Regions from separate parts of the Methylocella sp. genome, predicted to be linked through region 1. Evidence: riboswitches for the same ligand, from Rfam matches in the RefSeq annotation. Region 1 holds a riboswitch; the other holds the start of a gene.
The links. A riboswitch is a leader RNA that binds a small molecule or an ion and turns the genes downstream of it on or off. The one in region 1 is predicted to bind cobalamin.

Region 1 (3,398 bases):
CCTGGAGGGCGACCGCGCGCGCCGTCTCCTCGCGCAGGAAGGCCTCGTAGCCGGCGTCATCGAGCGTCCCCTTCGCATGGGCCGCCCGGGCCTTGCGCACCTCGACCGTCTGCGGGAAGGAGCCGATCGTCGTCGTCGGGAAGAGCGGCAGGCCGAGCGTCGCGTCCTGGACCGGCTTGCGCGCCGCAAACGCGCCGCGCCGGCGCGTCATGGCGGCGTCGGCCGCCGCCGCGCGCCTCTGCACGTCGCGGTCGTGAACCTTGCCCGACGCCGCGCGGCGGGCGACGGCGGCGGCCGATTCGGCGAGCGGCCGGACCGCGGCGGCGCGGCCTTCGACCAGCGCGAGGCGCAGCACGCAAAGCTCCGCCATCTTCTGGATCGCGAAGGCGAGCCACTCCTTGAGGTCGCGGTCGAGGTCGGCCTCAAGCTCGAGGTCGAGCGGAACATGCAGCAGCGAGCAGGAGGGCGCGATCTCAAGCCGGTCCGCGCCGCGCGCGGCGACCGCGGGCTCGATCAGGTCGAGGATGTTCGGCAGGCTGGCGCGCCACACGTTGCGCCCGTCGATCGCGCCGAGCGAAAGCGTGAGCGCGGGCGGGGCCTTCTCCAGCGCCGGCGCGAGCTGCTCGGGCGCGCGGACGAGATCGAGATGCAGCCCGGCGACGGGCAGGCCGAGGGCGAGGTCGAGATTGTCGCCAAGGCCGCCGAAATAGGTCGCGAGCATGATCTTCAGCGTCGGCGCGGCGGCGGCGAGGGTTTCATAGGCGCGGGCGAACGCGGCCCGCGTCGCGTCGTCGAGGTCGAGCACGAGACAGGGCTCGTCGATCTGGACCCAGCGCGCGCCGGCGTCCTCGAGGCGGCGCAGGATTTCGGCGTAAACCGGCAGAAGCCCGTCGAGCAGCGACAGCGGATCGAGCGCGGCGTCCTTCGACTTGCCGAGCTTGAGATAGGTCACGGGCCCGAGCAGCACGGGCCGGGTCTCGACGCCGAGCGCCTTCGCCTCGAGATATTCGTCGACGGGCTTCGCCGAGGTCAGCGCGAACGCCTGCCCGCGCGAAAATTCCGGCGCGAGATAATGATAGTTGGTGTCGAACCATTTGGTCATTTCGAGCGCCGGCGCGCCCGGCCCATGGGCGTGCGCGCCATGGCCGCAGGCGCTCTCGCCGCGGCCGCGCGCCATGGCGAAATAGACGTCGAGCGGCACCGGCCCGCCGGTCCAGCCATAGGCCTCGGGCACGGCGCCGACCATGGCGCTGACGTCGAGCACATGGTCGTAGAGCGAGAAGTCGTTCGACGGAATGACGTCGACGCCGAGCGCCTGCTGGCGCGCCCAGTTCGCGGCGCGAAGCCCGGCCGCGGCCGCGAGCAGGGCGTCGGCGCCGGATTTGCCGGACCAGTAGGCTTCGAGCGCGGCCTTGAGCTCGCGGCGCGGGCCGATCCGCGGCGCGCCGAGCGCGCTCACGGGCAGAAGACGTTCGGCGACGGAAGAAACGGAGACAGGAGAAACGGAAGACATCGGCTCAACCCCAATGAACATTGGGGGCGAAGACCGAGCGGACGCAGGCGAGATTCCGCGCGGCGGGCCGCCGGCGGACGCGCAAGCGCGCCGCTGGGACACCCCGCCCAGGGACGACTATGCTGTCGCGGCAGGTCTCCTGGCTCACGGGTCACGGCCTGCGTCCGGCCTTCCCGAAGCCGTGCGGCTTCAGTGGCGCGAGATGGACGACAGGCTCGCCGCTTACAGTTGCGGGGGCAGCTCCGGCCTCGCCTTGCGGCTCACCGGATTCCCTCTTAGCTCCGGCGCCTGAGGCAGGCCCGGAGAACCACGACGGCGCAAGACTGGCCGTAAAACGCGGCCGCGTCAAGTCGATATAACGATATCTTTATGTCGCCATGCCGAATATGCGTCACGGCCTGAGGAGCACGCAGATCACGCCGCCGGCGAGCACGAACAGGGCGGGGTTGACGCGCGTCAGGAGCAGCATGGCGGCGCAGGTCGCAGACGCCAGCGCCGCCTGGGTCGCGTCCGTGACCGCCGTGCGGCCGATCGAGACGACGCCCGCGGCCATCAGCCCGACGACGAGCGGGGCCATGCCCTTCTGCAGCGCGGCGCGCCAGGGCGAGCCCTCGAAACGGTCCCACAGGCGCGAGGCGCAGAAGGCGATGACGCTCGCCGGCAAAAAGAAGCCGACGAAGGCGAGAAGCGCGCCGAAAAGGCCCGACACGCGATAGCCGATGACGAGCACCATCAGCATGTTCGGCCCCGGCGCCATCTGGCCGAGGCCGAACACGTCGCGGAATTCGCTTTCCGTCAGCCAGTGGCGCTGCTCGACGATGAGCGTCTTCATCTCGGGCAGCACGGCCGCGCCGCCGCCGACGGCGAGCACCGAGAGCAGCGAGAACACGCTGAGCACAGCGAAATTCAGTCCGAAGTTCATGGCTGCTTTCCGGGGGCCTTCGCGTCACGCCCCGCCGCGCGGCCGGCGCAGCAGCACGGCGAGGGGCCCGACCGTAAGGATGACGATCATCAGGGAGAGATGCAGGCCGCTCACCATGAACAGGGTGAGGAGCGCGATGGCCACGTCGAGCGCGCCCGAAAGCTGCTTGCGGCCGATCTGCAGCGTGGTCGCCGCGAGCAGGCCGACGGCGGCGGCGCCGATTCCGGCGAGCGCGGCGTTCACCACCGGATTTCCCATATGCGCGGCGTAGAGCGCGCCGAGCGTCATGAGCAGCGTCGCGCCCGGCAGGGTCATGCCGGCGAAGGCCGCCGCCGCGCCGGGGACGCCGCGCAGCCGCTCGCCGACGATGACGCTCATGTTGGTGGCGTTGAGGCCCGGCAGCGCCTGCGCGACCTCGAGCGCGGCGAGGAAGCTTTCGTCGTCGAGCCAGCCTTCGCGCTCGACCAGCGCCGCGCGCAGATAGGCGACGACGCCGCCGCCGAAGCTCGTCGCGCCGATCACGAAAAAGACCGCGAAGATTTTTCCAAGCGAGGGCGCGGCGGCGGGCGGCGCGGCGCGAGCGGGGGCCGGGGCGGGGCGGTCCGTCATTCGCGGCCGCACTCCGGGCGGCCGCCGAACTGGTAGACGACGGCCGTCTTGGTGGTCCCGAGCGCGACCCATTCGGGCGCGTCGCGCTGCAGCTCCATGAAGAACGCCTCCGAGCGCGCCTTCGCCTTGTCGCTCAGCCCGTCATAGCTCTCGAACTTCGCCTGGAAGGCGAATTCGCCGATGAGCGAGGTTTCGGTCGAGCGGTTGCGCCACAGCGCGATGGTCGCCTTGGCGTCGAGCCTGTGGCCGAAGTCGAGGCGGCCGGGCTCGACCATGATCTCCTCGACGGGAAGGTCGTTGACGAGGCGCAGCGGCGCCCCGTTCGAGGATTTCACGAGCGCGTCGAGGCAGGGA
Region 2 (3,398 bases), on a different contig from region 1:
GCTAGAGTGGGACGGACCCTGAGGCGCCGGCGGGACGTAAGCGCGGCGCGGACCGCCGTCGCGAGCGGCGCGGACGAGGTTTCAGCGTCATGCCCGACCATGTGAAATTCCTGCTGCGCCACGCGCTGATCGGCGTCGCCATCGGGCTTGCGGTGGTGCTCGTGCTGGTCGTCGCCGACGTCGCGCGTCTGCGCACGCTGATCTCGACCTCGTCGCAGCGCTGGCTGTGGATGTTCATCCTGTGCGCGTCCTTCTGCTTCACCTTCGGCGGGCTGCAGATGGCCATGGCGGTGATGCTGATGCCGCAGGGCGACCCCGAGGACGACGAATAGGGCGCGGCCCGCCCCGCCCTCAACCCGCCTGCATCAGAGCCCCGACATGGGCGGCGCTGGCGCGCTCCAGCGCGTCGAGGCTGTAGCCGCCTTCGAGGAAGGACACGATCCGCCCGTGGCAGAGCCGGTCGGCCGCGTCGAGGAGCTTCATCGTGATCCAGGCGAAATCCTCCTCGCGCAGGCGCAGGTCGCCGAGCGGATCGGCGAAATGTCCGTCAAAGCCCGCCGAAATGAGGATCAGGTCCGGCCGGAAGACGTCGAGCGCGGGCAGGATGCGCGCCGCCATCGCCTCCCGGAAACGGTCGCCGCCGTCGCCCGCGCGCAGCGGCGCGTTGACGATATTGCCGACGCCGGTCTCCGAGACTTCGCCCGTATAGGGAAACAGCGGCATCTGATGCGTCGAGCCGAAGAAGACGTCGCGGTCCTCCCAGAAGATCTGCTGCGTGCCATTGCCATGGTGCACGTCGAAATCGACGATGGCGACGCGGCCGACGCCATGGCGCTTGCGCGCATAGAGCGCGGCGCAGGCGACGTTGTTGAACAGGCAGAAGCCCATGACGCGGCCGCGCTCGGCGTGATGGCCGGGCGGGCGCACGGCGAGAAAGGCGTTGACCGTCTCGCGCGCGGGGTCGAACAGCCGGTCGACGGCGAGGAGCCCGGCGCCGACGGCGCGATAGGCGGCCTCGAAGGAGCCGGTCGAAACTGACGTGTCGCCGTCGAAGGCGTAGGGAAATTCGCCGGCCCCCGCCACCGCCTTGACGCGCAAAAGATGCTCGGGGCCATGGGCGCGCAGGATCGCCGCCTCGACGTCGTCGCGCAGCGGAGCCTCGGCGCGGCATAGGCCGTCGAAGGCCGGGGCCGCGAGCGCCGCCTCGACGCAGGAGACGCGTTCGGGCCGCTCGGGATGGCCGACGCCCGGCTTGTGTTCGAGAAAGGCGGGATGGGTGACGAACAGCGTCTTCACCGGCGTTCTCCCTGCGGCGTCCTCCAACCCGGGCGGCCGGGCCGCGACGAACGCGCCGGCGAGGCCGAGCCGCAGAAAGGAGCGCCTGTTCATTTTTCGTCGCCGGCCCGTTCGATCGAGCTTCGGTGCGCCGCCTTGCGCGGCGGCGTCAATCTAGCCCTGCCGCCGGGGACTTGTCACGGCTTGATGACGGTGCGCGCAAGGCCTGCGCTGTGCCCGCGGCGCCACGCTTGCGCGCGTCTTTGCGGCGCGCCGCCGCGGCCGCGTTGACGCTTCCGTGAAGCTCCGCCATCATCCGTTCGATGGTTCCCGTCAAGGGATCAAAAGGGAACGCGGTGCGGGCCTTGCGCTCAATTCCGCGGCTGCCCCCGCAACTGTAAGCGGCGAGCGACGCGCCAGGACGCCACTGGGAAACCGGGAAGGCGGCGCGAAGCGACGACCCGCGAGCCAGGAGACCTGCCATCGACCGTGGTCACGCGCGGGCGCGTCGGGCGGGGTGCCCCGGCGGAGACAGGCGCACGCCCGCAAGGGCGCCGCGCCGGCCTTGGCTCGCAGTGACGCGCAACCACGTCGCCGCAGGCCCATGACCCGTCTTTCCCTGTTTTCGCCGGCCGCGCGCCGGCGCCTCCTGTTATCTTCCCTCTCCCTTCTTGCCCTGGGCTCCGCCGCCGCCGCGCAAGGCGTCTCGCCGGACGCCGACGCGCAGGCGCTCGCCCGGCAGGACGCGGCGCCCGCGGCCGCGCAGCCGGCCGAACTGCCGGAGATCCTGGTCGTCGGCGCGACGCGCGTGCCGACGCCCAAAGGCGATCTCGGCACCAGCGTGTCGGTCGTGACCTCCGAAGAGATCGAGGCGCGCCAGCAGCGGCTCCTGCCGGATTCCCTGCGCGACCTGCCAGGCCTCAACGTGGCGCAGACTGGCGGGCCCGGCGGCCAGACCTCGGTGTTCATCCGCGGCACGAATTCGAATCACACCAAGGTGCTGATCGACGGCATGGACGTGAGCGACCCGTCGACGCCGAACGGCTCGTTCGATTTCGCCCATGTGCTCAATTTCGACGTCTCGCAGATCGAAGTGCTGCGCGGGCCGCAGAGCGGCATTTACGGCTCGGACGCGATCGGCGGCGTCGTCAACATCATCACCGATCCGGGCGAGGGCCCGATGAAGGCCAAGGTCACCGCGGAGGCCGGATCCTTCGGCCTGTTCAACCAGTTCGGCCGCGTGTCGGGCTCGACCGACCGCATCAGCTATTTCCTGGGCTACGGCCATTTCTACTCGAACGACGTCGAGGTGACGCCGCAAAACCTCGTGCCGCCCGGGCGCGGGATCAATCCGAACATCTATGACAACAGCACCTTCTCGGTCAGGCTCGGCGCGAAGCTCACGGAGATCTTCGACGTCGGTCTCGTCGGGCGCTACACCAATGCGACTCTCTGGTCGACGAGCGACGATTTCGTCGGCCCGCAAAGCATGCTGACCGGCAGCTTCACCAACCAGAACTTCAGCCGCGTCTTCGTCCACGCCTCCCTGCTCGACGGGCGCTTCGACAATACGGTCGGCGTCTCCTATGTCGATTACGCGCGCAACGTCATGGACCCGAATTTCGATCCGATTTCGCGCAACCTGTACAGCGGCTCGCGCGTGAAGGTCGATTATCTCGGCCGGTTCAACGTGATCGAGGGGCAGACGCTGATCTTCGGCGCCGAACGCGAATCCAATCGCGTCTCGAACAGCAGTCCGCTGTGGGCGGCGAACGGCGACACCGCCGGCTATGTCACGCTGCAATCCGATTTCGGCGGCCGCCTGTTCAACGCCGCCAGCGTGCGCTACGACGCCAACGACCAGTTCGGCGGCCGCGCCACCTTCCGCGTCGCGCCGGCGCTGCTGTTTCCCGAAACCGGCACGAAGCTCAAGGCGAGCGTCGGCACGGGCTTCAAGGCGCCGTCGCTCGACCAGCTCTACAATAATTATCCGGCGTTCAATTTCTACGGCAACCCGGATCTCGGCCCCGAGACCAGCGTCGGCTGGGACGCCGGCGTCGAGCAGACGCTGCTGCCGGGCCGCATCTCCTTCGGCGCGACCTATTTCAACAACGACATCAAAA

Region 2: linked by a shared signal. The riboswitch ahead of ACILRB_RS05890 (TonB-dependent receptor plug domain-containing protein) and the one ahead of metE (5-methyltetrahydropteroyltriglutamate--homocysteine S-methyltransferase) in region 1 are both predicted to bind cobalamin.

Annotation. Positions count from the first base shown of each region.
Region 1 covers NZ_JBGAHM010000002.1:48,315-51,712, reverse strand. The annotation lists gene metE (5-methyltetrahydropteroyltriglutamate--homocysteine S-methyltransferase) at 1-1,513, opposite strand, end outside; cobalamin riboswitch at 1,625-1,840, opposite strand; gene ACILRB_RS01515 (chromate transporter) at 1,905-2,435, opposite strand; gene ACILRB_RS01510 (chromate transporter) at 2,460-3,044, opposite strand; gene ACILRB_RS01505 (hypothetical protein) at 3,041-3,398, opposite strand, start outside.
Region 2 covers NZ_JBGAHM010000008.1:67,229-70,626, reverse strand. The annotation lists gene ACILRB_RS05900 (hypothetical protein) at 90-332, shown strand; gene ACILRB_RS05895 (histone deacetylase family protein) at 352-1,389, opposite strand; cobalamin riboswitch at 1,583-1,775, shown strand; gene ACILRB_RS05890 (TonB-dependent receptor plug domain-containing protein) at 1,880-3,398, shown strand, end outside.